DNA from 4 places in the Pseudarthrobacter sp. NPDC058329 genome. Region 2 is predicted to be linked to each of the others. Evidence: riboswitches for the same ligand, from Rfam matches in the RefSeq annotation. Region 2 holds a riboswitch; each other region holds the start of a gene.
What was found. A riboswitch is a leader RNA that binds a small molecule or an ion and turns the genes downstream of it on or off. The one in region 2 is predicted to bind thiamine pyrophosphate.
Positions count from the first base shown of each region.

Region 1: another riboswitch for thiamine pyrophosphate. It lies ahead of thiC (phosphomethylpyrimidine synthase ThiC); the one in region 2 lies ahead of ACFVYC_RS05790 (ECF transporter S component).
Region 3: another riboswitch for thiamine pyrophosphate. It lies ahead of thiD (bifunctional hydroxymethylpyrimidine kinase/phosphomethylpyrimidine kinase); the one in region 2 lies ahead of ACFVYC_RS05790 (ECF transporter S component).
Region 4: another riboswitch for thiamine pyrophosphate. It lies ahead of ACFVYC_RS01465 (FAD-dependent oxidoreductase); the one in region 2 lies ahead of ACFVYC_RS05790 (ECF transporter S component).

Region 1 is NZ_JBHVZR010000001.1:612,594-619,812, reverse strand. Features, by position in the region: gene ACFVYC_RS02890 (VOC family protein) at 1-361, opposite strand, end outside; gene ACFVYC_RS02885 (amidohydrolase family protein) at 472-1,554, opposite strand; TPP riboswitch at 1,652-1,759, shown strand; gene thiC (phosphomethylpyrimidine synthase ThiC) at 1,791-3,575, shown strand; gene ACFVYC_RS02875 (alpha/beta fold hydrolase) at 3,580-4,314, opposite strand; gene ffh (signal recognition particle protein) at 4,418-6,001, opposite strand; gene ACFVYC_RS02865 (glucose-6-phosphate dehydrogenase) at 6,086-7,219, shown strand, end outside.
Region 2 is NZ_JBHVZR010000002.1:284,153-291,371, reverse strand. Features, by position in the region: gene ACFVYC_RS05840 (Na+/H+ antiporter subunit E) at 1-501, shown strand, start outside; gene ACFVYC_RS05835 (monovalent cation/H+ antiporter complex subunit F) at 498-776, shown strand; gene mnhG (monovalent cation/H(+) antiporter subunit G) at 766-1,176, shown strand; gene ACFVYC_RS05825 (DUF4235 domain-containing protein) at 1,198-1,461, opposite strand; gene ACFVYC_RS05820 (CDGSH iron-sulfur domain-containing protein) at 1,581-1,796, opposite strand; gene ACFVYC_RS05815 (glycosyltransferase) at 1,793-2,857, opposite strand; gene ACFVYC_RS05810 (iron-containing redox enzyme family protein) at 2,854-3,915, opposite strand; gene ACFVYC_RS05805 (DUF4383 domain-containing protein) at 3,983-4,453, opposite strand; gene ACFVYC_RS05800 (hypothetical protein) at 4,585-4,794, opposite strand; gene ACFVYC_RS05795 (heme-degrading domain-containing protein) at 4,881-5,423, opposite strand; TPP riboswitch at 5,496-5,636, shown strand; gene ACFVYC_RS05790 (ECF transporter S component) at 5,692-6,315, shown strand; gene ACFVYC_RS05785 (ABC transporter ATP-binding protein) at 6,315-7,219, shown strand, end outside.
Region 3 is NZ_JBHVZR010000001.1:713,466-720,684, reverse strand. Features, by position in the region: gene rplU (50S ribosomal protein L21) at 1-100, opposite strand, end outside; gene thiD (bifunctional hydroxymethylpyrimidine kinase/phosphomethylpyrimidine kinase) at 364-1,887, opposite strand; TPP riboswitch at 1,896-1,993, opposite strand; gene ACFVYC_RS03405 (Rne/Rng family ribonuclease) at 2,170-5,628, opposite strand; gene ACFVYC_RS03400 (vitamin K epoxide reductase family protein) at 6,080-6,763, shown strand; gene ndk (nucleoside-diphosphate kinase) at 6,845-7,219, opposite strand, start outside.
Region 4 is NZ_JBHVZR010000001.1:293,214-300,432, reverse strand. Features, by position in the region: gene moeB (molybdopterin-synthase adenylyltransferase MoeB) at 1-919, opposite strand, end outside; gene ACFVYC_RS01495 (TetR/AcrR family transcriptional regulator) at 1,003-1,668, shown strand; gene ACFVYC_RS01490 (DUF3107 domain-containing protein) at 1,720-1,944, shown strand; gene ACFVYC_RS01485 (hypothetical protein) at 1,982-2,284, shown strand; gene ACFVYC_RS01480 (4a-hydroxytetrahydrobiopterin dehydratase) at 2,344-2,682, opposite strand; gene ACFVYC_RS01475 (thiazole synthase) at 2,730-3,539, opposite strand; gene thiS (sulfur carrier protein ThiS) at 3,544-3,780, opposite strand; gene ACFVYC_RS01465 (FAD-dependent oxidoreductase) at 3,777-5,135, opposite strand; TPP riboswitch at 5,128-5,246, opposite strand; gene thiE (thiamine phosphate synthase) at 5,274-6,002, shown strand; gene ACFVYC_RS01455 (RNB domain-containing ribonuclease) at 6,114-7,219, shown strand, end outside.

The DNA of each region.
Region 1 (7,219 bases), on a different contig from region 2:
TGAAGTAGAAGGCTTCGCTGACGAGGTGGTCGGCGCTGCCAGTGAAAGAGCCGGGTTCAAACCGGGCAGCGGTGGCGACGGTGGCGGCGAGGTCTGTCTGGTTCTCAAAAAGCAGCGCGGTGTGGAAGAGACCTGCCTCTCCCCTGCCCGGGAGGTCCAGCCCGGGAGCGGGGGCGAGGTGGACCAAAGGCTTACGGAGGCGGCCGAGGTAGAGTCCGCCGTCCTGCTCGGCGACCACCTCAAGTCCGAGGGCGCGCTGGTAGTAATCGGTCATGACCTTCATGTCGCCGACCTTGAGCATCACGGTGCCCATAGCGAGATCGGCGGGGAGAAGGTCCTGGCTGGTGGCTTCTGCAGTCATGTGGGAACTCCCGGTGCTGGGGCCCTTCGGGGTTGGGGGCCTATGACTAATAAAATTACTTGAAGCTTCAATTTATTCCAAGTGCAGCAAAGTCAGTCCCATGGCCGGCGTCAGCGGATGACGCTGCCTCCCAGCACTACGTGTGCCAGCCCGCTGATTGTTTCCGGCACCTTCCGCGGATCCTCCCGGCACAGCACAACGTCGGCGCGGGCCCCCTCCTGCAGGCATTCCACCCCCAACCACTTCCGGGCGGCCCAACTGGCGGCGTCAAGGGCGGCGGCAATCGGCAGGCCGGCCCTGTGGAGGGCAAGGATTTCATCCGCGATCCTGCCATGACGGATGACGCTGCCGGCATCGGTACCGGCGTAAATTGTCACCCCTGCTTCGTACGCCTCCAGCACCCGCTCTGCCCGGCGCTCCCACAAGGCGCGCATGTGTGCGGCGTACCGGGGAAACTTGTTCTCTGCCTGGACGGCGATGTCCGGGAACGTTGCGATGTTGATCAGGGTGGGCACAATGGGAACGCCTTGCTCCGCAAACCGCGGGAGGTGCCGTGGCAGGAGGCCGGTGGCGTGTTCGATGCAGTCGATGCCGGCGTCCAGCATCTGGTCCAGCGTGTCTTCGGCGAAGCAATGGGCGGTGATCCGGGCGCCTTCGTCGTGCACCGCCTGGACGGCGTCCCTGACGACGGCGGCAGGGAACGACGCCGCGAGGTCACCGGCGTCGCGGTCGATCCAGTCCCCCACGAGCTTGACCCAGCCGTCGCCGTCGCGTGCCTGCTTCCGGACGGCTTCCACCAAACCGTCCGGTTCCACTTCCTCAGCGAAGCCCCGGAGGTACCGGCGGGTCCTGGCGACATGCCTGCCGGCGCGGATCAGCACCGGGGCATTCCTGCTGTCCTGCAGGAAGCGGGTGTCCGCGGGGGAACCGGCGTCCCGCACCAGCAGTGTGCCCGCGTTCAGGTCGGTCCGGGCCTGTTCCTCCGCCGTAGCCGAGTCCACTGCGCCGCCGGGCCCCAGGCCGATATGGCAGTGGGCGTCAACGAACCCCGGCAGCACCCAGCCGTCCAGGATCGTGTCCGGTTCCCCGGCCGGCCGGTGGAACGTGAGCCTGCCGTCGACGGACCAGAGCCCGCGCTCCTCGCTGTCCGGCCCGGTCAGGACCGTCCCTGTGAACTGGATGATTTGTGCCATGGATTTTGCCTCTCTCCCGCCCGGACAGGCTAGCACCACCCGACGTGGCAGTGTCCCGCTGCGTCCTCCACGTCCGCCGGGGGTTGTGGTAGCTTCGTTGTGACCACACGGGTGCCCCTGCAGGGGCTGAGATCGGGCTGAGGCAGCCTGCGACCGTTGAACCTGTCCGGGTAATGCCGGCGAAGGAAGTGAAGTATTCCTTGAGTGCACCAAATGAACAGCTGAGCCCTGCCCAAATGCAGTCCGGCGCGGCAGACGGCCAGGACCAGCAACCTGTCACCCAGTCCCTGAAGTCACACTCGCTGGCTTTCATCGAGGACGCGCAGTCAGGCATCAGGGTGCCCGTCACCGAGATAGCCCTGGAGCCCTCGCTCAACGGTGAGGCCAACGGCCCCTTCCGTACCTATCGCACGGCCGGACCGGGCAGCGACCCCGTTCGTGGCCTCGCCCCTTTCCGGTCGGAATGGATAGCCGCCCGTGGGGATACGGAATCCTACGGCGGCCGTGGACGGAACCTGCTCGACGACGGCCGCTCCGCAGTCCGCCGCGGGGCTGCCAGCGCTGAGTGGAAGGGCGCACGGCCGACGCCCCGCCGCGCCGTCGAAGGCAAGACAGTGACTCAGATGCACTACGCCCGGCAGGGCGTCATCACACCGGAAATGCGGTTCGTGGCGTTGCGCGAAAACTGCGACGTGGAGCTGGTGCGGAGCGAACTGGCGGCAGGCCGGGCCATCATCCCCAACAACATCAACCACCCTGAATCCGAGCCAATGATCATCGGCAAGGCCTTCCTGGTGAAGATCAACGCCAACATCGGCAACTCGGCAGTCACCAGTTCCATCGCCGAAGAGGTGGACAAGCTGCAATGGGCCACCTCGTGGGGTGCCGACACTGTGATGGACCTTTCCACGGGCGATGACATCCACACCACCAGGGAATGGATCATCCGCAACTCGCCGGTTCCGATCGGCACCGTCCCCATCTACCAGGCCCTTGAAAAGGTCAACGGCGAAGCAAATGCGCTGACGTGGGAAATCTTCCGCGACACAGTCATGGAACAGTGCGAACAGGGCGTGGACTACATGACCATCCACGCCGGCGTCCTGCTCCGGTACGTTCCCCTGACCGCGAACCGGGTGACTGGCATCGTGTCCCGCGGCGGGTCGATCATGGCCGGCTGGTGCCTCGCGCATCATCGGGAAAATTTCCTTTACACACACTTCGATGAGCTCTGCGAAATCTTCGCCAGGTACGACGTCGCGTTTTCACTCGGCGACGGGCTGCGTCCGGGGGCAACGGCGGACGCCAACGATGCCGCGCAGTTCGCCGAGCTGGACACACTGGCCGAGCTGACGCAGCGTGCCTGGGAATACGACGTGCAGGTGATGGTGGAGGGCCCCGGCCACATTCCGTTCCACCTGGTCCGGGAAAACGTGGAACGCCAGCAGGAGCTGTGCAAGGGCGCGCCGTTCTACACGCTGGGGCCGCTCGTTACCGACGTGGCGCCGGGGTATGACCACATCACTTCGGCCATCGGCGCCACGGAGATCGCCCGCTACGGCACCGCGATGCTCTGCTACGTCACCCCCAAGGAACATCTCGGGCTGCCGAACAAGGACGACGTCAAAACCGGGGTGATTACGTACAAGATCGCCGCGCACGCGGCAGACCTCGCCAAGGGCCATCCGGGCGCGCACGAACGTGATGATGCATTATCCAAGGCGCGCTTCGAGTTCCGCTGGCGGGACCAATTCGCTTTGTCCCTGGATCCGGTGACGGCCGAGGCCTTCCACGACGAAACCCTCCCGGCGGAACCTGCCAAGACCGCGCATTTCTGCTCCATGTGCGGTCCCAAATTCTGTTCCATGAGGATCAGCCAGGATATCCGGGACGAGTACGGTTCAGCGGAATCGCAGGCGGCCCTGGCGGCGATGGCCTCCGGCATGAGGGGCAAGAGCCAGGAATTCCTGGCCGCCGGCGGCAAGGTCTACCTTCCGGAACCGCGCGTCGCCACGGGCTGAGGCGCTAAGAGGCCCGTGCTGACTGGACCCGGCTGACGTCACTGAGGAAGGAGCGGATGATCCGGTCCCCTTCGCGGGAGTCGTGGGGCCGGTGCCCTCCCGCCGCCGTGCGGTGCAGGGCGCCGGTTTCCCGCAGGTAACCGGCAATCTCCTCATAGAGCGGCTCCCATCCCCCGGTCAGGACAAGGGTGGGGACGCCCGGAACTATGTGCAGCGGGGCCTCCCAGGAGGGGGCCTGAAGCCGGAGCCGCCGGGCGGAACGCTTCTCCTCCGCAGTGGCCGGCTGCTGCAGGTCCGTGGCGTAGACGCGCCGCACAAACTCACGCTGGAAGTCCTGGTCGCTCATTTGGTGCCGGACGTCGAACAGGGGCCGCATGAGGCCGATGTGGGCTGCCGTGGCCGGGAGTTCGGCGGTGAGCGACAGGCAGGCGGGTTCCACCAGTGTCAGCGAAAAGACCAGGTCCGGCCGTTCAACGGCGGCCATCATGGCTGCGATGGCGCCCTGCGAGTGCGCCACGACATGCCCGCCTGCGGCGCCGCGGCCGTCGTCGGCAAGGGACCGCAACACGATGGCGGCGTCCTCCTCGAAGGAGGATTCGACCGGCTCGGCCACAGCATCAAATCCGTGACGCCGCAGGAAGAGAGCGTCGTAGGACAGTGCCATGCCGTGCTGGCGCGGCCAGGCCGCGGAGCCGAAGCTTCCGGCGCCGTGCACGAACACTACCCTCTGCTTGAACATGACCCAACCCTATTCCACGGTACTGACATCCCAACGGAGTAGCGCCAAGTGTCGTTATGAACCGTCAAAACGTCACTTGGCGCTACCTGGTTGGGAACTTGGGCTACTGGCCGAGGAACTTGTCGAAGCCCTTGGGCAGGTTCAGTTGCGAAGGATCGAAGTCGCCTGCCTGCTGGCCGAAGGACGCCCCGGTGGGCAGCGCCTTGGCGGCATTCGCACGGCGGGCTTCGGCGTCCTTGCGCTCCTGGGCAGCCTTTGCGGGGTTACCCGACTTGGCTTTTTTCTTCGGTGCGTTCTTGGCGTTCTTCCGGGCGCCGCCGCCTGCACCGGGCATTCCCGGCATCCCAGGCATGCCCGGCATTCCGCCCTGCGCCATCTTCTTCATCATCTTCTGTGCCTGTGCGAAACGCTCCAGGAGGCCGTTGACCTCGGAGACGTGCACACCCGAACCGCGGGCGATGCGGGCCCGGCGAGAACCGTTGATGATTTTGGGAGCCACCCGCTCGTGCGGCGTCATGGACCGGACGATCGCTTCCACGCGGTCAATCTCGCGCTCATCGAACTGCTCGAGCTGCTGGCGGATGTTCTGCGCACCCGGCATCATCATGAGCATCTTCTTCATGGAGCCCATGTTGCGGATCTGCTGCATCTGCGCCAGGAAGTCGTCAAGGGTGAAGTCCTCCTGGTCGGCGAACTTCTTCGCCATCCGGGCGGCTTCGTCCTTGTCCCAGGACTTCTCGGCCTGCTCGATGAGCGTGAGGACGTCACCCATGTCCAGGATGCGGGACGCCATCCGGTCCGGGTGGAAGAGCTCGAAGTCGTCCAGGCCTTCGCCGGTGGACGCAAACATGACGGGCTTGCCGGTGACCGACGCGACCGAGAGGGCGGCACCGCCGCGGGCGTCGCCGTCGAGCTTGGACAGCACAATGCCGGTGAAGTTGACGCCCTCATCGAAGGCGAGCGCCGTGTTCACGGCGTCCTGGCCGATCATCGAGTCGATGACGAACAGGACCTCGTTGGGCACGATGGTGCGGCGGATCTGCCGTGCCTGCTCCATCATGTCCGCATCGACGCCAAGGCGGCCTGCGGTGTCCACGATAACGACGTCGTGGAGTTTCTGGCGGGCTTCCTCAACACCGGCGCGGGCAACCTCTACCGGATCCCCGGCAGGGTGCTCGAGTTCTGAAGACGTGGCTCCGGGGTGGGGGGCGAAGACCGGGACCTTGGCCCGTTCGCCAACCACCTGAAGCTGGGTGACGGCGTTGGGGCGCTGCAGGTCACAGGCCACCAGCATGGGGCTGTGGCCCTGGGCCTTCAGCCACTTGGACAGCTTGCCGGCGAGGGTGGTTTTACCTGCACCCTGGAGGCCGGCCAGCATGATGATGGTGGGACCGTTCTTGGCCAGCCGGATCCGGCGCGTTTCGCCGCCGAGGATCTCCACCAGTTCCTCGTTGACGATCTTGACGATTTGCTGGCTGGGGTTCAGCGCACCGGAAACTTCGGCACCCAGGGCACGTTCGCGCACGCGGGCCGTGAATTCACGGACAACGGGAACGGCAACGTCGGCGTCCAGGAGGGCGCGGCGGATCTCGCGGACTGTGGCGTCAACGTCCGCCTCAGTGAGGCGGCCCTTGCCGCGGAGATTCTTGAAGGTTGCTGTCAACCGGTCAGAGAGTGAATTGAACACGCGCCGTGCACTTCTTTCAGTGGATGATCGGGACTCGACTATCTAGGGTACCAAGTCGGGCCCGCAAGGTGGCATGCTGGCAAAATGACGAGCCAACCAACAATAAAAACCCTGCTCATCCTGGGCGCTTCCGGCGACCTGACCGGCCGGCTGCTCCTGCCCGGCCTGGCGCGCCTTGTTGCCAAGGGCCGCGCGGCGGGGCTCAGGCTCGTCGGGGCAGGCTCCGATCTTTGGACCCCGGAACAGTGGCGGGAAAGGGTCCAAACGTCCTTCGCGGCGTCCGCTGAGTCGGCCGGCTCCGACGGCTTGCGGGCGCTGGAGGAACTCGAGAAGGAAACGGTTTACCACCAGCTGGATGTCACGGCCGACGGCGCGCTGGCCTCATTGCTGGCCACCCTCGAAGGTCCCGTGGCCGTCTACTTCGCACTGCCGCCCCGGATCAGCCAACTCGCCTGCGAGGCCCTCCGGCCTGAACAGGTTCCGCCCGGCACGCGGCTGGTCATGGAAAAGCCCTTCGGTTCCAGCGAGGAATCGGCCCGTTCGCTCAACCGGACCCTGGTGCGGCTGGTACCGGAGGACCATATCCACCGGGTTGACCATTTTCTGGGCAAAGCCACGGTGCTGAACATCCTGGGTCTTCGTTTCGCCAACAACTTCCTGGAGCCCGTGTGGAACCGCCAGCACGTGGAGAAGGTGGAGATCATCTTCGATGAGGACCTCGCGCTGGAGGGCAGGGCCCGCTACTACGACGGCGCCGGTGCACTCCGCGACATGATCCAGAGCCACCTGCTCCAGATCATGGCCCTGATGGCGATGGAGCCGCCGTCGAGCATCAGTGAACGGAATCTGCGCGACGCCGTTTCCACGGTCCTGCGTGCAAGCAGCGTGGGCGCCCCCTACACGGCTTCCACCCGGAGGGCGCGCTACACCTCCGGGACGGTGGCGGGGAAGGAAGTGCCCGACTACGCCAGGGAAGACGGCGTCGATGCGTCGCGGGGCACCGAAACCCTCGCACAGATCCAGGTGGGGATCGATAACTGGCGCTGGAAGGGTGTTCCGTTCATCCTGCGGTCCGGCAAAGCCATGGGTGCCAGGCGCAAGGAGGCCGTGGTGACGTTCAGGCCGGTCCCCCACCTTCCCCAGGGCTTCACGGGCGTGGACTCACCGAACCAGCTAAGGATCGGCTTCGGGCCGGACACGCTCGAGTTCGACGTTGAT
Region 2 (7,219 bases):
GTGTGGCTGGTCATTGTGTGGGGTGCCCTCTGGCAGGACTTCAGCCCCGGAAATCTCCTGTTCGGTGCACTGCTGGCCGTTGCCGTTGCCAGGTTGTTCTACCTGCCCCCGGTGGAACTCAGCGGCCGTTTCAACATCCTTTACGCCGTTCCCTTCGCCCTCGTGTTCCTGGCCAAGGTGGTGGTTGCCAGCGCCCAGGTCCTGTACCTGGCAGTGGTGCGCGGGCCCAGGGTGAGGAACGCCGTGGTGGCCGTGACGCTGCGTAGCCACCAGGACCTGCTGGTCACGGCAACCGGGCACGTGATTTCGCTGATCCCGGGATCGCTGGTGGTTGAGGTGGACAGGTCCACGTCAACCCTCTACCTGCACGCCCTGAACATCAGCTCCGCGGAGGACGTTGAAAGCCTGAAGAAAGAGGTGCGCTCCATCGAAGCCGGACTGATCAGGATCATGGGCACCAAGGAAGAACTCGACGCCGTCCGGATGGAGGCGGCCGCATGATGCAGACAGTCCTGGTCCTTACCGCCGTGATCTTCTCAGTTGCTGCGGGCGGTGCCATCATCAGGATCGCCCGCGGGCCCTCGTTGCTGGACCGTGTACTCGCAGCTGACGTCCTGCTGGCGATCCTGGGCGGCGCACTATGCGTGGACATGGCGGTAAACCGGCACCTGAACAACCTGATGCTGGTGGTGGCCATCTCCATCATCGGTTTCCTGGGGTCCGTCACTGTTGCCCGTTTTGTGGCAGACCGAAGGGAGGTGCCAGGTGAGTCCTGACGCTACCGCCATGGATTTCTGGATCGACCTTGTGTCCGCCGTGTTTATGGTGGTGGGGGCCGTTATGTCGCTGGGGGCCGCGATCGGCCTGCTGCGCTTCCCGGACCTCCTGAGCCGTATGCATGCGGCCACCAAGCCGCAGGTGCTGGGGCTTTTCCTTTTGTTGGCAGCCATCGGACTGCAGATGCGCACCTGGTGGGTGTGGCCCGTGCTGGTGGTCGCCTGGATTTTCCAGCTGTTGACTGTGCCGGTGTCCGCGCACATGGTGGGCAGGGCGGGTTACCGCACCAAGCACTTGCACCGCGAGCTGCTGACGTCCGACGAGTTGGAGGCAGTAGTACAAAAAGCCGCCGCCAAAACCGCCCGTGAGGACGATTCCGGCGACGGCCCTACGAAGTAGCCGCTAAGTGGTCCCGGCAGGTCAGACGATGTCCTTGCTCTTCGCGAACCGGGTGATGGCCCGCTGGGTGCCGCGGTTGGCCAGGACCTGGATGATGGTGCTTACCGAGGCCGAGATCAGCGCGAACGTCAGCGCGGACTGAAGGCTGGTGGGGATGTCCTCGTCCTTGCCGGTGGGCGGCTTCCGTCCGGTGGTCTTTTCCCAGATGGTGTTGACCAGCTTGGTCCCGACGAAGCCGGCGCCGAGGCTCACACCGGTGCCGAGCAGCTTGATGAAGAGGTTCATTCTTAGTACTCCTTGCGGGCGGAAAACGGGCTGACTTCAGCCTAGCGGCATCCCGGCCGGGAGCCGGAGCGGCAGGCCCTCTGGTTCGCTGTGGGCGTTGTGTCCGGGAAGTGTGCTGCTCAGCCCGCCGGCGGTTCCGTCCGAAACTTGATCATCTTGTGCGTGCCGTCGCAGTAGGGCTTGATAGCCGACGCGCCACAGCGGCACAGGGCTACGGTCTGGCGCTGGCGGGGGACCGGGTCCCCGGAAGGCGTCACGATTTCGAAGTCGCCCCGGACAATCAGTGGCCCGTCGGGGCACACCACGATCGAGCTTTCGGCGGGTTCTTGGTTCATGGCTGCTCCTGGCGGGGGTTGTGGGCGGGAGTCTGTACGTTCGGTTGGCGAAGGACGGCGATTTTCCCGGAGTGCCTGCGCTGGAGTTCGGACTGCGGGTGCGCAGCGGCTTTGAGTCGGGACCCCATGTAGGGCATGCCCCCCGTGAGGCGGAAAGCCAGTGCGATCCAAATGCAGACCGCCCGTTCCAATGCCCACAGCGGGGCGCACCACACTGCGCGGAGGGGGAAGAAAAAGTTACCGTGGTGCCGCCGTCGCCCGACTCCTGCCATGATGACCGGTGCCGCCGCCAGTCCCAGCAGGGCCGGCCCGCGGTACCTCGCGGGAAGGCAAGAGGCTGCGGCGAATACCGGAAGAAGGGAAAGTTCCGTGGCGAGGCGGCGGGGCTCCGCGAAGTCGTCGTATGCCTGCCGGATACGTTGCTTGAGGAAATGCCGGAACGCGGGCGGCCTGCGGGCAACGAACAGGCCCGGGAGGATCTTCTCCCGGCCGCCGGCCGCCTTGACCGTCCGGATCAGCTCCAGGTTCTCGAACAGCACCGGATCGTAGCCGCCGGTGGCCAACAGGGCGCTCCGGCGCACGGCTAGAGTACCCGGGAAGTCCGCAGACCAGGCCCGGTTGATCAGGGTCCTGGACGTATCCCACCAGGCGTGCCAGGGCAGGGGGTCGAAATAGTTCTGCGGCCGCACAACGTCCGCTGACTCAAGGTGAGCAATGATGGCGGTGAGCGATTCGCACGTGTAGCGCACGTCGTCGTCCGCTATCACCAGCAGCTCTGCCATGGAGGAGCGGACGCCGGTCATCACCCCGGCCACCTTGCCGTTGCCTCTGGCGTTGGAGCCGTCGCTGCCGCCCGGCTCCGGACGGAGGTGACGGACGGCAGCCGGGAAAGCGGCCCGATGCCGCTCGAACAGCTCCGGGCTGGAGCCGTCAACCACGGTGACAGGTATCCAGCCGGAGAGGAGTTCGAGGTAGGCGGCGAGGTCCGGCAGTTCCGAATCCCCGGTCCAGCGCAGCGGCAGGATGTACTCTGCGGACCGCCCGATGGCTGTAGTGCTCACGCTGCTGCCGGCACTGCCGCCCTCAGCGAGCTCTCTCCGTTTTCCCAGCAGGTCAAAAGGTGCGCCGAAAGCCTGCCATCGATCGCCATCACAGCAGTCGCCCCGAAGAGGACGTCCCCGAGCAGTCCGGGTTCGGCCTCCACGAGTCCTCCTGCGAGGTCGCGGCCGGCGATCTGCTCGTGGACGGCGTCGGCTTCCACGTGCTCGTCAAAGTAGTGGGTGACCTCGGCGTCGAAGCCGTGCCGGCGGAAGCCGTTGCCGTACAGGCGGTTGGGCTGGGAAGAGGTCATCTCGTAGATGGCCAGGTGGCCGGTGATGGCGCCGCGGAGCCGCCGGTTGAGCCCGAACAGTGACATCATATTTACCGCGGCCAGGGACACGGCCGGTACCGCGTCGAGGTAGGCGCCGTAGTGGTCGTCCATTCCCAAGCCCCGCATGGTGCGGGCGAACAGCGCGCTGTGCATGCGTTCCGGACGTCCGCCGCCGTACTCATCGGCCTGGATCTCCACCAGTGCAGCCTTAGGCCTGCCGGCGAGCCGAGGGATGGCCCAGGTGTGCGGGTCCGCTTCCTTGAGCTGGTAGACGGACTTGTGGACCAGGAACTCCTTGAGCTGATCCAGGGTCGCCTTCTTGGCGACGTACCTGGACACGCTGGGTCCGGTATCGGTGGCGGCAAGGCCGAACAGGACGTCGGCGACGGCATCACTGGTCATCTTTGCCGCAGGTGGCAGGTCCAGCTCCCCGGCTGCTGATTGGGCAGCTGCCCGCAGCGCTTCTTCGAATGGCCTTTCGAGCAGGCGGCGGACGTGGATCAGGCCCGGCTCCCATTCCCACTCGTCCCCGACGCCTTCGAGGCCGGAGTAATGAAGCTCGTAGAGGCAGAAAAGTGCCAGCTGGACGTCGTCGTCCCCAATGATGTCGGTAGTTGCACCCAGGTGCGGCGCAACATGCCGGCGCAATTCCTCGACGCCCGCGGCGGCGTCGTCTGTCCCGGCTGTAACTGCCAGGGCACTGAACAGGGCGGTGCTGATGGGACCTCTGGGTTCCGGGATCTTCATGATGCTCCTTCGGGCGGCTGCGGCGCTGCCGGTGCTGCACCGTCGACGGTGGCGGCTTTGGTTAAGGCTAGGCGTTCAGGTCGCGTTCGCGGCTGCGGCGTGAGGTGGTCCGCGGGGACAGCAGGATGGCGAGAATGATCATGGCCAGGCCCAGGGCAAGGTGCAGCCAGTTGTCAGCGCCGTTAAGGGGGACAAAGTTGGCCGGGGTCTCATCGCCCACCAGGAGGCCGTACAGCCAGAGAACCAGGTAGATGACTCCCCCGTAGATGAGGTAGCTCCTTGCCTGTTGGTGTGTCCTCGCAAGCAGCGTGCCAGCCACCCCGAAGGCCAGGTGCACCACGTTGTGCAGGACTGAAACTTGGAAAACGCCCATGAGCAAGGATCTCGAGCCGTGCCCGGCCATACCCATTGCTCCGTAATTGCTGGTGATTCCGGGGATGAACCCTACGACACCCACCAGCAGGAAGACGCCGCCCGTTGCGAGGGCCGCCGTTTGCAGGCCTGTCCTCGCTCCGGTGGCGCGGGTGCTGACTGTCATGACCTGTCTCCTCAAAAGCCTGGAGACAACATAGTAAGCATGATTACTAATTTAAGCTAAGTGCGTCCATTTTGCTGTTGGACCCGTCTTCCCGGCCGCTGGCTGCAGCTCCCGCAGCCGCTGGTGGCCCCTCAACCCTCCGAGGTGCTCCACACGTAGGGGTTTGAATGGTGCCCGCCGTGGCGGCCATGCTCGTACCCCTGTTGCCAGGCCCTCCCGACGGCGGACACCAGTTCCGCCAGCAGGGGATAGTAGGGGTGGTCCGGGCCGATGTAGATCATTTCCTCCGCGGCCTTGTCCACCGCCGCCCGCACCTGGTTGTCGGCTGCATTACCGAGCATGGCGCCCCTCCTTTGAAACTTCCGCCACCTGCTTTGAATGTACTCCGGGCGTTCCAGGGGGTCCATTACGGTGGTTGACCCAGGCGTTACTCCGACTTCATGGACCTGCGGATTTCGCGCAGGGCCTGGACCACAAGGTCATGGTCCTGCACCTGGGGAAGCCCCGAAACCGTCACTGTAGCGACTGCGCCCACCCCGGCAACGTACACGGGAAAGGAGCCGCCGTGAGCGGCATACCGCGACTGATCGAACCAGGCGTGGTCTTCAATCCGTCCACCGCGGACCCGGGCGCGCAGCCCCACCAGCAAGGAGGGCACCTCGTAACGGGCCGCGGTCCGCTGCTTGGCACGGATCCAGTGCTCGTTGTCCGGGGTGGCACCGGCCAGGGCAACGTGGAACAGGACCTGCTCTCCCTTGGTGATGTCTATCGCGATGGGAAACTGGCCCTCCTTACCGAACTCCACGAGCAGCAGACCCAGGTTCAGTGCATCGTCCATGGAGAAGCCGGGCAATTGGAGCTCCCGGATTTCGCCCTCAATCCGGGCAATCAGTGCTTGGAGTGATCCTTCCGGCTGGATGTCATCGGAATCCGGATCGAACTCGGTCACATGCGGGGAATTGGCAGTCATGGCCCACAATCTACCCCTCCTCCGGTGTAAACTGGACCCCGCCCACCAGGGCGATTATTTACCCACAGAAACTATTAACGACAGGGGAGCGCCGCCGTCGGGCATCACTGGCCAAGCCAGGATCCGCAGGTGGGCGCTGAGAGTGCGGACAGCCGCAGACCCTCGAACCTGATCCGGTTAGTACCGGCGCAAGGGAGTCGAGTTCTCGAAGCACCGCAGCGGCGTGCCGTTGCCGTGCTTTCCCCTCCTGTTCCTCAGGAGGAATTGCATGGCAACTACAGCAATCAAGAAGACCACCAGCAGGTCCTGGCGCGTCGTGGACATCGTGGTGGCAGCATTGATCGCCATCGCCGGCGGCGTCATCTTCTGGGCCTGGTCCCAGGGGGCGGCCGCAGTCTCGGCGCCCATGAACGCCCTCTACCCGCCGCTCACCGGATTGCTGGCCGGCGGCTGGATGATCCCGGCCGTGCTGGGCATGCTCATCATCCGCAAGCCGGGCGCAGCGCTGTTCTGCGAGACCGTTGCGGCCACCGGCGAACTGCTGATGGGTTCGCAGTACGGCGCGTCCGTTCTGTTCTCCGGGTTTGTCCAGGGCCTCGGCGCCGAGATCATCTTCGCCATCTTCGTGTACCGGAAGTTCAACCTGCCGGTATCCCTGCTCGCCGGCGCCGCTGCCGGGCTTTTCTGCGGCCTCAATGACTCCTTCGCGCCCTGGGGCTGGAACATCGCCTACTCCGGCGGGGACAAGCTGGCGTACATCATCTTTACCGCCGTTTCGGGTGCCGTGATCGCCGGAGCACTGTCCTGGATCGCCACGCGCGCGCTGGCGAAGACAGGAGTCCTGGGCTCCTTTGCGTCGCGCAAGGCAGCAACGGAGCCCGTCTTCTCCTGATGACTGCTCCTTCCGTGCACGGCGCCTCGGTGGCGGCGCGGCCGGCTGCAGTCGCCGCCCGCGGCTGGGGCTGGCGGCACGGCGGCCGGTCCAAGCCGGCTGTCCGTGCCCTTGACCTCGACATCCAGCCGGGCGAGCGCGTGCTTCTTCTTGGCCCGTCCGGAGCGGGCAAGTCCACGCTCCTGCATGCGTTGGCAGGGGTGCTGGGCGATGCGAACGACGACGACGGCGAGGCGGGCGATTCCGACGAGTCGGGTTCGCTGCTGATTGACGGCGCCTCCCCCCGCGGGCAGCGCGGCCGGGCGGGACTGATGCAGCAGGACCCGGAGACCCAGGTGGTCCTCTCGCGGGTCGGCGACGACGTCGCCTTCGGTGCCGAGAATCTGGCCGTGCCCCGCGACGACATCTGGACCCGCGTGCACGAGGCGCTGGACGACGTCGGGCTCTCCCACCTGCCGCTGGACCACCCGACGTCGGAGCTGTCCGGTGGCCAGAAACAGCGGCTGGCGCTCGCGGGCATCCTTGCCATGCGGCCCGGGCTGATTCTCCTGGATGAGCCCACGGCCAACCTGGACCCCGCCGGGGTGGTGGAGGTGCGCGACGCCGTTGGCCGTTGCCTCGACAAGACCGGGGCAACCCTGGTGGTGGTGGAACACCGCGTGGCCGTGTGGAAGGACCTGGTGGACCGCATTGTGGTGCTGCAGCCGGGATCTTCTGCCGATCCGGCCGTGCTCCTGGACGGGCCGCCGGATCAGGTGCTCAGCGAAGCCCGGAGCATGCTCATCGAAGCCGGGGTCTGGGTGCCCGGCTACGTCCCCGCTACCCGTGACCGCGCGTCCGATCCGGGCCCCGGTGCCGGGGACCTGCTGCTTGCCGCCGAGCAACTGGCCGTATCGCGGCAACG
Region 3 (7,219 bases), on a different contig from region 2:
TGGTGCTGCCAGCTCCACCGGCGACGCGGTTCAGGGTAACGAAGTCTCCAACGGAAACCTTCTCTTGGCGGCCGCCTGCGCGGACAATCGCGTACACCACTTGGGAACTCACTTCTCTCGACGTTTATTACTAAATTTGCGTGCGGAACCGGCCAATAAAAGCCTGGTTTCTCGCTGTGCCTCAACGCCGTGGGGTCATAACCCAAGTGTTGGCGTAAGCACCGAAGATCTAGAATACGCTAATTTTGTCTTCGGCCGCAAATGAGGCTGGTTCCGGCGGGTTCACTGTGATAGGTACCACAGCTCAACTCCGGCGTCCGCACCGTGCCCCACCATAGTACCGGTTGCGCCGCCTTTGCATGGTCAGGAGTGGATGCGCGGCGCGTCGAAGAAGTCCACTTCGAGGCGGCAGGACTGCTTGAACGCCGTCAACATGGCGGCCCGGTCCGCGGCGGAAGCCTTGCGGCCCGCTTCATCCACTATGGCAATAGCCCTGCGGGTGGCGGCTGCGAATTCTTCGTCTGCATAGGTGCGCAGCCAGTCCGCGTAAGGGTGTGTTGAGGGCTCACCGGCGGCAACGAACTGGGCGTGGAGCGTGGCCCCCACCTCCGCGTAGAGCCAGAAGCAGGGCAGCACGGCCGCCGCCAGGACCGCGTAACTGCCCGACGCCGATGCCGCCGTCAGGTGGTCCACGTAGGACTTGGTCACGGGGCCCAGCCGGGGCTGGACCGTCCGCGTGCTCAGCCAGGAACGGTGGAGTTCTGACTCGACCTCCAGGCACTGCCCGGCAGAAGCAGCCCAGAAGAGCTGCTCGGCCTCGGTAGGCGCCAGCGCACTCGCCCTGGCCAGAACCCGGGAATAGCCGTTGAGGTAGATGGCGTCCTGGGCGAGGTAGTACCCGAATTCCTGCTCCTGGAGGCTGCCCGAGGCCAGGTTGCGGATGAAGTCCAGGGCATAGATGTCGTCCAGGTCCGGCTGCGCCTCAGCCCACAGTTGTGCGGCGAAGCTGCCTTCGGAGGGCAGCGGCTGCAGGTGGTGGAAGTGGTGCACCGGTCCGTTGCCGGTTCCCACCTCCAGTTTTTCGGATGCCTCCAGGGCCCCGGCCAGCCAGGGTTTGACTTCCCGGAGTGACGCCTCCCAGTCCCCCAGCCGCGCGTGGGCGGTTGCCATGGCAGAGGACAGTGAACAGCCGGTGCCGTGGCTGTTCCGCGTTGCCAGCCGGTCCCCCGACACCACCACCACTTCGCCGGTCAGCAGGCCAGCGGTGTTAACGAGCGCATCGGGGCACTCGTTGCCAGCCAGGTGGCCGCCCTTGACCAGCACTGTTGTACCGGTCGCAGTGGCAAGGGCGCGGCCTTGTGCCAGCGCACCGTCCCAGCTGTCCTGCAGTTCCCCGCCAACCAGCATGGCGAGCTCCGCCAGGTTCGGGGTGATGAGGTGTGCCAGCGGCAGGAGCCCGCGCAGTGCCGCTTCCGCGGACTCCTGCAGGAGCCGGTCCCCGCTGGTGGCAACCATCACCGGGTCCAGGACCACGACGGCGGGACGCACCTTCCGGAGCCACGCACCCACCGCCTCGATGACCTCGGCGTTGCCCAGCATCCCGATTTTGACGGCGTCGATGCCGATGTCGTCACTGATGGCATCCAGCTGTTCACCCAGGAACGCTGCGGGGGGCACGTGCACGGACCTGACGCCGCGCGTGTTCTGGGCGGTCAGGGCAGTGACGGCAGCCATTCCGTAGCCCCCAAGGGCGGCGATGCTTTTCAGGTCGGCCTGGATGCCGGCGCCGCCGGAAGGATCGGAACCGGCAATGGAAAGGACCCGCGGTATGGGCCGGCCTGGCGTTGTTGGTGCCGTAGTGAAGGTTGCCGTGGTGGCAGTGGGCATTACAAGAGTCGTAGACAAAGAGACATCCCTTCGCCGGTGCTAGCCGGACAGGTTCAACGGGTGTGAATCTCAGCCGGCCCTCTGCGCGGCACCCCGTGTCGGTTCCCCAGCCTAGCTTTTTTCCCAGGCGGGGACCGAAGGTGACACTTTGCGACCAGCCACCCTGCCTTTGGGTTGCCCTGCCCGGTTGGGGGCCCGCACGGCCCTTGGATCCCGTGGCGTTAACGCGCGATGCCCGGCCAGCCACTGCTGTGGCTGGCCGGGCATCCGTACTTGCGGCCCCTAGAGTTCCGAGGCCGGAACCCCGACGCCGAGGATGATGGGCGCCTCTGCCGGCTTAGCGGCCGGTTTTGCAGCGCCCGCCTCTCCCGCGGCGCCTGCCGGCTCCGGGGCCTTGGCCTCGTGGGTATGCCCTGTGCTGGCTGCCGCCACACTCTCGTGGTGCTGCACGGTGGTTTCGTTGGCAGCTCCCTGGGCGCGGCTGGCACTGCGGTGGCGCCGCGGCCGGCGCTGCCGGGATTGCTCCAGTGTGTGGTCGGTGTAGTCCTTTTCCGGTGCTGCAGCAGCGGCCGCAACGGCAGGCACCTGCGCGGGCTGCACCGCTTCCACGGGCTCTGCAGGATTCTGCTCCGGTTCTGCCTGCTCCAGCCGGATTTCAGCGGGCGCCGGCTGGCCGAGGTGGGCGAAGGCTTCAGCGAGCCGGTCCAGGGTCAGGGCCGGCTTCTGCTGCTGCTCTTCTGCATGCTCAACGAACGGCAACACCACCTTCTCCCCACCGAAGGTGAGTACGGCAGCCGGGCGCGCCTCGTCGTCGCGTTTTACAGCCTCCGCTGCAGGGGCCGCCTGGTCAGCGGCCGCCTGCCTGGCTGCCGCCACTTCGTCGTCGTGCAGGTGCGCTGCGTGCGCGGCGGCGGCGATGTTGGCAAGGGCCAGCCGGGTGGCCTCAGCCTTGGCGTGCCTCTCAGCGTCCGAGGGGTCGGGCTGGACGGTGTGGACGTGGACGGCAGCCGCCGGGGCAACCTCAGGCTGCTGGCCCCCGCGGCCGCGCCGGCGCTTGCGGTCCGGGCGGGCGCCGGGCTGGCTGCTGTCGATGCGCTGGGCGTCGGCGCGGTGGCCTTCGCTGCGGGCTTCGGGCCGGCTGTCGGACCGCTGGACGTGGTGCTCGGCGGCTACGATGTTGGCCCGCCGGTGCTCCACGGGGTCGTCGTGGGTGACAACGCCGCGGCCGGCGCACGTTTCACACTGCTCGCCGAATACTTCCAGGAGCCCGGTGCCCATCCGCTTACGCGTCATCTGGACCAGGCCGAGTGACGTCACTTCGGCCACCTGGTGCTTAGTGCGGTCACGGCCCAGGCATTCCACCATGCGGCGGAGAACGAGGTCGCGGTTGGATTCGAGGACCATGTCGATGAAGTCGATGACGATGATGCCGCCGATGTCCCGGAGACGGAGCTGGCGGACCACTTCCTCCGCAGCCTCGAGGTTGTTCTTGGTCACGGTCTCTTCGAGGTTGCCGCCGCTGCCGGTGAACTTGCCGGTGTTGACGTCCACCACGGTCATGGCTTCGGTGCGGTCGATCACCAGCGAACCGCCGGACGGCAGGAAGACCTTCCGCTCCAGGGCCTTGTGGATCTGCTCGTCGATGCGCCAGGCAGCGAAGATGTCCTGGTCCTTGGTCCACTTCTCAAGGCGGCCCACCAGGTCCGGCGCCACGTAGGTGACGTAGGCCTCGATGGTGTCCCAGGCTTCCTCACCGGAGACGATCAGCTTGGAGAAGTCCTCGTTGAAGACGTCGCGGACCACCTTGATGGTGAGGTCCGGTTCGCCGTAGAGCAGCTCAGGGGCGAGGATCTTGGTGGACTTCGACTGGCTCTCGATGCCCTCCCACTGGGCCCGCAGCCGGTTGATGTCGTGCGTCAGCTCTTCCTCGGAAGCGCCCTCGGCGGCGGTGCGGACGATGACGCCTGCCTGCTCCGGGAGGCGGTCCTTGAGGATGCGCTTGAGGCGGTTGCGTTCGACGTCGGGCAGCTTGCGGGAGATGCCGGTCATGGAGCCGCCGGGCACAAACACCAGGTAGCGGCCGGGCAGTGAGATCTGGCTGGTCAGGCGGGCGCCCTTGTGGCCCACGGGGTCCTTGGTCACCTGGACCAGGACGGTATCACCGGACTTGAGGGCGTTTTCGATGCGGCGCTGCTTGCCCTCAAGGTTGACGGCTTCCCAGTTCACTTCACCGGCGTACAGGACGGCGTTGCGGCCGCGTCCGATGTCCACGAACGCCGCTTCCATCGAGGGCAGCACATTCTGGACCTTGCCCAGGTACACGTTGCCAATCAGGGAGTCCTGCTGCGTTTTTGACACAAAGTGCTCGGCCAGGACACCGTCTTCGAGGACGGCGATCTGGATTCTGTCGTCGCGCTGGCGAACAATCATCTGCCGGTCAACAGACTCACGGCGGGCCAGGAACTCGGCCTCGGTGATGACCGTGCGGCGGCGGCCAGTGTCACGGGACTCGCGCCGGCGCTGCTTCTTCGCCTCCAGGCGGGTGGATCCCTTAACGCTGGTGACGCGGTTGCTCACGGCCGGCTCGCTCACGGCGCGCGGCGCACGGACGCGGGTGACCGTGTTGGGCGGATCGTCGTCTCCCCCGCCCGTCAGTTCAAGGTCCTGGTCGCCACGGCGGCGGCGGCGGCGACGGCGGGACGTTACGCCCTCTTCGAGCTGACCGGCGGAGTCCTCGTCGGCGTCGTCCGAAGCGTCTTCGCCGGCACCTTCGCTGCCCTCAAGGTCGGCGTCCGCTTCACGCTCGCCGGTACGGCTGCGTCCCCGGCGGCCCCGGCCCCGGCGCCTCCGGCGTCCGTTGGCGTCCTCAGCATCGCTCTCTTCGGCGTCGTCCTCTCCTGCTTCTTCCACAGCGGCGGGCACCGGACGCACCACGGTGCTCAGGTCAGGCGCCTGGAACAGCACGGAGGTGGGGGAAGCAGGTTCCATAAACAGGGAGCCGAAGGGGCTGGCAGGAGCCGCGGGCGCCTGCTCCTCCGGAGTTGCTGCCTGCGGCGCTTCAGCCTGGGGGACAGCCACTGCGGGGGCTTTTTCTTCGGCGGCTTCTTCTGCTGGTGCCTCTGCCGTTGCAGGCTGGGCAGCTGCTTCTGCAGGCACGGCAGCTTCGGTTTCAGGCGCTGCCGGAACATCGGCTGCCTGGACATCGGCCGGCTCGGCACCGGTCGGTGCAGGTACGGCTTCGGCTTCGGCAGCGGGTGCGGGTGCGGAGGTCTTCCGGGTGGCAACCCGGCGGCGACGGACAGGCTTCGTTTCAGCCGCCCCGGCGGCCGGCTCCCCCGCTGGAAGCTCTCCGGCGGAAAGCGCAGGCGCATCGGCACCTGCGGCGGCATCAGGGGTTGCGCCGGCAGCGGCCTGGACGCCGGCCGCTGCTTCAGGTTCTGCATCTTCCGCGAACGCCGGAAGGGGTTCAGCGGTTTCGGCTTTTTTCCGGGCGCGCGTCCGGCGGACGGGAGCTTTGGCCTCCGGCGCAGCGGATTCCGCCGCATCCGCTCCCGCAGCGGGAGCATCGACGCCGGCGGGGGTACTCCCTGCCGAACCGGCTTCCGGGAGGCCAACTTCCGGGATCAGGGCCTCGGCCTTGGGCGTGGCCTTCCGGCGCGTCCTCGTGGTCTTCTTGGGGGCAGCGCCGGCCTCGGTGGCCGCTGCTTCGTCGTTAACGGCTGAAACTTGTTCATTATCCATATGTGGCAACACTCCTGCCCCTGACGTACCGCCACATCCGGCACCCATTGGGGCACATATTGTCAAAACCCGCAGGCGTTGACAGAAGTCAAGTGGATACCCCCAGGTTCGCACCGGCAGTGGGGTGCGGCAGCCCGTGGGGGCCGGTGGGATGTTCTGAAACCCGTTGTTCTACATGCCACAACCAGGTGCCGCTCAATGGAGTCGCGGGAGACTGCGCCGGTGAGACCGATGCCTGCCCTGCTCGTCATTGGCGGTCTTGGGAACAAGCCACCGGACCGGAGTCCGAATGTGGATCGGCTTCCAGCCAAGTTCATTCTCTCATACCCGGACTAAATCACGGTGGAGGCGGCGCCAAATCCGCTGGCTTTTCCCGCTCCCCTGGATGGTCCTTCCAGCCTGCGGCGTTACAATCAGGCAAGGAGCACCGGATGAAAAGGACGCCATACCAATGCCCAGCATCTCCCCCCTCAGCGGCACCCCTGCCCAGGAACGGAGCCTGAACCAGGACAGCCTCCCGGCCGGCAGGACAACAGGCGCGGTTCCGGCGATAACCCGGAACCGGCCCTTCGGCTGGCTGCTGGTGGCCACGGGGATCATCGGCTGGCTGGCCTCGGGAACACTGGTCCTGGAAAAGCTGGCTGTGCTGCAGGACCCCAACCACACCACCGTGTGCGATGTGAATCCCTGGATCTCCTGCGGCCAGGTGATGCTGACGTGGCAGAGTTCGCTGTTTGGTTTCCCCAACATGTTCATCGGCATCGTGGCGTTCGCCGTCATCATCACGGTGGGCATGGGACTACTGGCCGGGGCAACCTTTGCCCGCTGGTTCTGGGCGGGCCTGCAGGCCGGCGTCACGCTCGGTTTCATCTTTGTGGTGTGGCTGTGGTCCCAGGCCCTCTACGACATCCACGTCCTCTGCCCGTTCTGTATGATCGTCTGGGCAGCCATGATTCCCCTCTTCGTCTGGGTAACCATCCGGAACATCACGGCCGGGGTGATTCCGGTGCCGGCGAACGCAGCCCGCATCCTGGGCGACTCCGGCTGGATCATCACCGCGCTGCTCTACGTGGCCGTTATCGCCACCATCTTCTTTGCTTTCATCCAGGTTTTCGCCGGAACGTCGGGCTTCTGAAGCTGACGGCAAATTGCGCAGGATGACAGATAAGGCCGATGTTCGCGAAGAACATCGGCCTTATCTGTTATCCCGGGCGGTTTACGCCTGGAACCAGATCTTGATCTCCCGCTCGGCGGAGTCTGTGGAGTCGGAGCCGTGGACCAGGTTCTGCTGGACCTTCAGGCCCCAGTCGCGGCCGAAGTCGCCGCGGATGGTGCCGGGGACTGCCGTGGTGGGATCCGTGGTACCGGCCAGGGAGCGGAAGCCTTCGATGACGCGGTGGCCTTCGAAGATGGCTGCCACAACGGGGCCGGAAAGCATGAACTCGACCAGCGGCTCGTAGAAGGGCTTGCCGACGTGCTCCTCGTAGTGCTGCTCCAGCAGCTTCCGGGACGCGTCCACCTTCTTCAGCTCGGCCAGGCTGTAGCCCTTGGCTTCGATCCGCGCCAGGATGGCCCCGGTGAGGTTGCGGGC
Region 4 (7,219 bases), on a different contig from region 2:
CGGCATTCCGGGACGCGAGCATGGTGGCCAACTGGGTGGCGGTCACAGTGTGCTCGGTGTCCGCCTGCGCCGCCGGAGTAATGCCGCAGAAGGCTTCGTAGTCCGTAAGCTCCGTGATGGGCCCGGCTGCCGGATCCTTGGAGACACGGATTTCCCGCCAGCTTCCCCCGAGGGCGTCGAACAGGGCCACACGGCCCAGCAGTGAGCGTCCGACGCCGGTGATCAGCTTCACTGCTTCCGTGACCATCAGCGATCCCACGGCAGCGCAGAGCATGCCAAAGACGCCGCCCTCGCCACACGAGGGCACGGAACCGGCGGGCGGCGCTTCAGGGTAGAGGTCCCGGTAGGTGGGCCCATGCTTTTCCCAGAAGACGCTCACCTGCCCGTCAAAACGGAAAATGGAGCCCCACACGTAGGGTTTGCCCAGGATGGCGGCGGCGTCGTTGACAAGATAGCGGGTGGCGAAGTTGTCGGCGCCGTCCAGGATGAGGTCGTATTCCGCGAACAGCTCCAGGGCGTTGGAGGCATCCAGCCGGAAGTTGTGCAGCCGGACGTCCACCAGCGGGTTGAGCGCTGCAACAGCGTCCCGCGCTGACTCGATCTTCGGCCGTCCGACGTCGGCCACGCCATGCATGACCTGGCGCTGCAGGTTGCTGAGGTCAACGGCGTCGTCGTCGATGATTCCGATCGTTCCCACCCCCGCGGCAGCAAGGTAGAGCAGCGCCGGTGAACCCAGCCCGCCGGCGCCGATCACCAGGACTCTTGCGTTCTTGAGCCGCCGCTGACCGAGCGCGCCGATCTCCGGAATGATGAGGTGTCGCGAGTAGCGCTCCACCTCATCGGGAGTGAGCTCACCTGCCGGTTCAACCAGCGGATCCAGTGAAACAGTCGAAACATTTGCGGTGAATGTCGAAGCCATACTTCAATGTATGCCCGGGGATACCGCCGGGTCATATTACCCCGAAGTAGAGTGGGGGTAACTGCAAGGGAAAGAAGGACAACTTGGTCCATGAAGCACGGGCTGACCGCCCGTCCGCAGCCGAACCGCAAACCGCTTCGCGCCCCGCCGGGCAACGGTCCGCCCGGCTTCCCCGGGACGAGCGGCGCGCACAGCTCCTTTCCGCAGCGCAGGAAGTTTTCGTAGCCAACGGGTATCACGGCGCAGCCATGGACGAAATCGCCGAGACGGCACACGTCAGCAAACCTGTCCTCTACCAGCACTTCCCCTCGAAGCGGGAACTGTACCTGGCCCTGCTGGAGAGCCACCTGGCATCCCTCACGGACCTGATGCTGGGGGCACTGAACTCCACCACGGACAATGACGAACGTGTGCAGGCCGTGATGCGGGCCTATTTCCAGTTCATCGCCAACGATGACCAGGCCCACCGGCTGGTGTTCGAATCGGACCTCATCAACGATCCGGATGTCAGTTCGCGGCTGGAAACCTTCAACCGGACGTTCGCCGATGCCATTGCCCACGTCATCGCCGAGGACACCAAGCTTCCCCACCTGGAGGCCGAACTGCTGGGCCGCGGGCTTGCCGGGATGGCGCAGGTCAGTGCCCGGTACTGGCTCGAAACCGACGGGAATCTGGACATCAATGTGGCCAGCGACCTCATCTACCGTTTAGCTTGGCGCGGAATCTCTCGCTTCCCCAAAGAGTCCTAGACTACAAATAAGACATAACCCGAGAAACGTGAACCGGCTGGGAGGCCCCCTGTGGAAATTAAGATCGGCGTGCAGAATGTTGGCCGCGAAATTGTGCTGGAATCTGTCCAGGACGCGGACTCCGTAGCCAAGGTAGTTCAGGAAGCCATCACCAGCGGCAACGAACTGCGGCTCAAGGATGACAAGGGGCGCCTGATCATTGTTCCCGGCACGGCTCTCGCCTACGTCGAGATCGGAGCCGAAGAAGTCCGCCGCGTAGGTTTCGGCCAGTTCTAGCCGTACGCCCCTCAGGGCGGGTATTCCAAGGAGAGCCATGCTTTCGCTGACCATTGTGGTGCTGGTGACGGCCGCCGCTGGTTTCATTGTCTGGGCCAACGACAAGCGGCACACGAAATACGGAGTAGTCCTGCCCGCCGCCGTGAGCGTCGGTGTGGGAGCGCTCAGCTGGATCATCCTGATGGCCGCCGGCTTTGGCTACCGGCCGGGAACGACGTGGTTGCCTTGGGTCCTTCCCATGGTTCTGGGCGCGGCAGCAGCAGTTGCCGTGGCCCTCTTCCTGGGCCGCGTAAGGGCCAGGCATGACCTGGAACGGCTTACCGAGGCCCTCAGGCTCTAATCTGATTTCGGGCCGCCCACCACCGTGACCACTGCCCCCGGGGCAGTGGTCACGGGCGGTTAAGAACCCGCTGGGTGTTTGGCCGGCTCGGCAATTGCCCGGAGCGCGGCAGCAGCTTCACGAACCGCCTCGGCGGCGCCCACGTCGCGGGCTGTCACCTCTCCCCCGGCGTCATGGGAGGTATAGCGCAAATACACCCGGTTGTAGCGCCAGTCCAGGTCCGGGTGGTGGTTTTGCTCCTCGGCGAGGCGCCCGACGGCGGCAATCAGCTCAAGTGCGGCAGCCGCCGTCGGCAGCTTGTAGACCGTCACCAGCGCACCCCCGCGGTACAGCCAGTCGGGCAGGACGGCCAGGGCGTCCTCGAGCCGCTCGGGAGAAAGAACATCCTTGCCGGCCATAGCTGCTCCTCGCCTGGGAACTGGCGTCCGCGGCCGCCGGGGGCGGGCTACAGGAACTCGACCCGGCCCTCCATGGCCGACGATGCCAGTGCATGTTCGCGGCGCGGTATCCTGCCGGCCGCTTTTGCCAGCCTACCGGCGATCACCGCGTGTTTGAAGGCCTCCCCCATCAGGGCAGGATTCTGGGCGCGCGTTACCGCTGTGGCCAGCAGCACGGCGTCGCAGCCCAGTTCCATGGCCAACGCAGCGTCGGAGGCAGTGCCGATGCCGGCGTCCAGGACCACCGGCACTGAGGCGCGGGACACAATCAGTTCAATGTTGTGCGGGTTCAGGATGCCCAGTCCGGTACCGATCGGCGCCCCGAGCGGCATCACTGCGGTGGCCCCGAGGTTCTCGAGCCGCAGCGCCAGGACAGGGTCATCGTTGGTGTACGCAAAAACCTTGAAACCCCGGTTGACGAGTTGTTCCGTGGCGTCCACCAGTTCGACGGCGTCCGGCAGCAGGGTGTGCTCGTCAGCAATGACTTCCAGCTTCACCCAGTCGGTCTCCAGCGCCTCACGCGCGAGTTCTGCGGTCAGCACGGCGTCCCGCGCGGTGAAGCAGCCTGCCGTGTTGGGCAGCACGCGGATGCCGTGGTCCACCAGCAGCTGGAAGAGCGAGCCCGTCTCCGCGTTGGAATACCGCCGCATTGCCACCGTGGTCAGTCCCGTCCCGGAGGCGAGGAGGGCCGCGCCCAGGCCGTCCAGGCTGGGCGCGCCGCCAGTGCCCATAATGAGCCGCGAGGCAAGTGCGACGCCGTCAATCACCAGCGGGTCGTCGTGGCCTGCCAGGTTTGGGGTGGTGATGGTTTCGGTCATGGTGTCAGCCTCCCTGTACTGCCGTAACGAGCTCAACGTCGTCGCCGTCCGCGAGCGCGGTGGCAAACCACTGGCTTCGCGGCACCACCTGGGAATTGTGCGCCACGGCAACGCCAAGCTTCCGGCCGTCGCTGGCCTGGCCGCTGGCCGCGAGCGGGCGCCCGGTGACCTGGCTGACGAGCACTGTGATGGAGGCCCCCTCGGGCACAAGGTGCGGGGTTCCGTTCAAGGTGATGTTCATGCTGTTTCCTTCGTGGGCGGTGTGTGGCTAAGGCGGGCAGTGGTCAGGCGGGCACCCGGACTGGTTGAAAAGCGGTCCGGGTTGAACGCGGCCCAGCGGGCGTCCATTTGCCCGTCCAGGAGTTCCCGGCAGACGGCGGCGGCGGCAGGCGCCAGCAGGACTCCGTGGCGAAAGAACCCGCTGGCGATGATGAGCCCGGCTATGTATCCGGAGTCCCGGGCGCCCTTCCCGCCAGCGGCGGGAACCCGCCCGAGCAGCGGCGCGTTGTCCGGAGTTCCGGGCCGGGCTCGGGCAGTGGCCTCCAGCAGTTCGAGTTCGGCCACGGCGGGAACCAGCACCTGCGCGTCGCGGAGGAGCTGGTACACGCCCCCGGCAGACACGGCATCCGTGGCCGACGGCGCGTCCTCACGCTGGGTTGCCCCGATCACCACAGTGCCGTCCCGGCGCGGCACGATATACACCGGTACGCCGCGCACCAGCCCGCGGACGGTGGACGTGACCAGCGGCTGCAGATGCCGGGGCACGGCGAGCCGCAGGATGTCCCCGTAAACGGGCCGCAACGGCAGGCGCAAATCAGCGGGCAATGCTTCCAGCGCTCCTGCGTGGAGCCCGTTCGCCACTACAGTTTCGGCGGCCAGCACCGTTCCGCCGCCCGCGAGGCGAACTCCGGCCACCGCTCCGTCCTGCCAAACCAGCCCGGCTGCCCTGGCCAGGACCGCATAGCCGTCGACGGCGCCGGCTGCTGCAGTGCCCTGCCCTCCGGCTCCGTTATTGTTCCCGCCTTTGTCCGCCGCGCCGTCGCCGGCCAATGCGGTCTGCAGGCAGGCGACCAGCAGCCTCGGGTCCACCTGGTGGTCGGCCGGTGTGTCCAGCGCGCACGCGATCCCCGGGCTGAGCAGGGGCTCGCGTTTTCGTGCGTCGCGGACCGTGAGCGGCTCAACGGCCAGGCCGTTTGCCTGCTGGACGGCGCGCAGGTCCATCAGTGCCCGGCGGTCGGCGGCGTCGGCACCCACGGCGAGGGTCGGCGTCGTGATGTATCCCGGGTCTGCCCCTGACGCTGCCGTGAGTCCGGCGGCGAAGGCCGGCCAGCGGGCGGAGGCGTCCAGCATGAAGTCCAGGAGATCCTGCTCCTGGTAATGCAGCTCGCTCACCGGAGCCAACATCCCGGCGGCAGCCCAGCTGGCGCCGGAGCCCGGGGCGTCGTCGATGACCACCACGGTGCGGCCGGAGCGCTTCGCCTCCCAGGCGATGCTGTGGCCGATAACTCCGCCGCCGATGACTGCCACGTCGGCCTCGATGATGCTGTCCGCACGCCTGCGCGGGCTGCCCGGAGGGCTGTCCCATGATGCACTCATGTGTCTCCTTCCCTACGCCGGCATTAACCGGATCAGGTCAAGCGGTCGGCTCTGACGCCCTCTCAGCCCGGCGCTTTGTGACAGCTGCCGCGGGCTCCCGCAGTACGAGGCAAGTGTAGAGGAACTAGGCTTTTCCCCATGAATGTGTCCAGAACCCCTGCCGCCGGCACCGAAGTCCTCAGCAGCGCCAAGGTCAGCAACGGCCTCAGCGCCGCCCGCCTTTACCTTTGCACCGATGCCCGCAAGGACCGCGGCGGCTTCGCGGAGTTCGTTGATGCGGCGTTCGCCGGCGGGGTGGACATCATCCAGCTTCGGGATAAGACCATCGAGGCAGCCGAAGAGCTGGAACTCCTGGCGGTCCTCAAGGAGGCGGCAGAGCGGCACGGCCGGCTGTGGGCCGTCAACGACCGGGCGGACATCGCCGTCCTGTCCGGCGCGCCGGTCTTCCACATCGGCCAAAAGGACCTGCCCCTGGACGCTGCGCGCACGCTGCTCAACGGCAACGCGGCCATCGGCCTGTCCAGCCATGCACCGGAACAGGTGGACTCCGCCCTGGCTGCGGCGGCCGGCCCCGCCGGGCTGGACTACTTCTGCGTGGGCCCGGTGTGGGCCACACCCACCAAGCCCGGGCGGGCGGCCGTGGGACTTGACCTGGTGAGGTACGCCGCCGAAGCTGCGCGGCAGGAAGGACCGTCCGACGACGGCGTTCCCTGGTTCGCAATCGGCGGCATCGACCACCGCAACGTGGAACAAGTGGTGGACGCAGGCGCACGCAGGATTGTGGTGGTCCGCGCCATTACGGAGGCCAGCGATCCCGCAGCCGCCGCAGCCTCGCTGCTCGCTGCCCTGGACGCACCCAACTCCTGACGTTGCACCTCCGGGGGGCTGGACGGCGGGCTGTGGCGCCCAGGGCCTGGCAGGACGGCACTCCGGGCCGATGCCTGCACTATGGCGGGAATTCGGGCTAGGCTGATTTTCGTGTCACACCATCGGCTGGCTCCCAACGTCCATGAGCACAACAACGCGCTCGAGGCTGCCCTGGGTGCCCTGCGGACCGAGCTTGAGCTGCCCGGCGCCTACCCTGAGGAGGCGGTGGCTGACGCGAAAGCTGCAGTTGAATCCCTGCAGCTCCCTGACCACGACCTCACCGGCGTCGAATTCATCACCATCGATCCGGCATCATCCACGGACCTGGACCAGGCCCTGTTCATAGAGCCCGACGGCGACGGGTACCACGTGCTGTACGCCATTGCCGATGTCCCTGCCTTTGTGACCCCCGGCGGGCCACTGGACGCGGAAACCCGCCGCCGGGGCCAGACCTTCTATGCGCCCGACGGGCGCATCCCGCTGCATCCGGAAGTCATCAGCGAGCAGGCCGGCAGCCTCCTCCCCGGCCAGGACTGCTCTGCGTTCGTGTGGGACTTCCGCCTGGACAGCGCCGCCGAGGTGAAGTCCGCAGCAGTGCAGCGTGCCCGGATGCGCAGCCGCGCGAAGCTCAGCTATAAGGGTGTGCAGGCCGAGCTGGACGCCGGCACTGCCTCACCGGTGCTGCAGCTCCTCAAAGAGGTGGGCCTCAAGCGTGTGGAGCTGGAACGTGCCCGCGGCGGCGCCAGCCTGAACATGCCGGAACAGGAGATTGTCCAGCTTCCCGACGGCGGCTACCGGATTTCCGCCGCTCCCCAGCTTCCCGTGGAGGACTGGAATGCCCAGATATCCCTGATGACAGGGATGGCGGCGGCCGGGCTCATGCTGGCGGGGAAGGTGGGAATCCTGCGCACCATGCCGTCCCCGGACGACCGCTCGCTGAACCACTTCCGGCTGCAGACCGAAGCCCTTGGCAAGCCCTGGGACGGTGAAGTCAGCTACGGCGAATACCTGCGCAGCCTGGACCCCACCGAACCCCGGCAGCTGGCCATCATGCACTCGGCCGGCACGCTGTTCCGGGGGGCCGCCTACACCGCCTTTGACGGCTCCGTCCCCGAGGACGCTCACCAGTCGGCCATCGGCGCCGCCTACGCGCACACCACCGCCCCGCTGCGCCGCCTGGTGGACCGCTTTGTGCTGGTGATCTGCGAGGCCCTGAG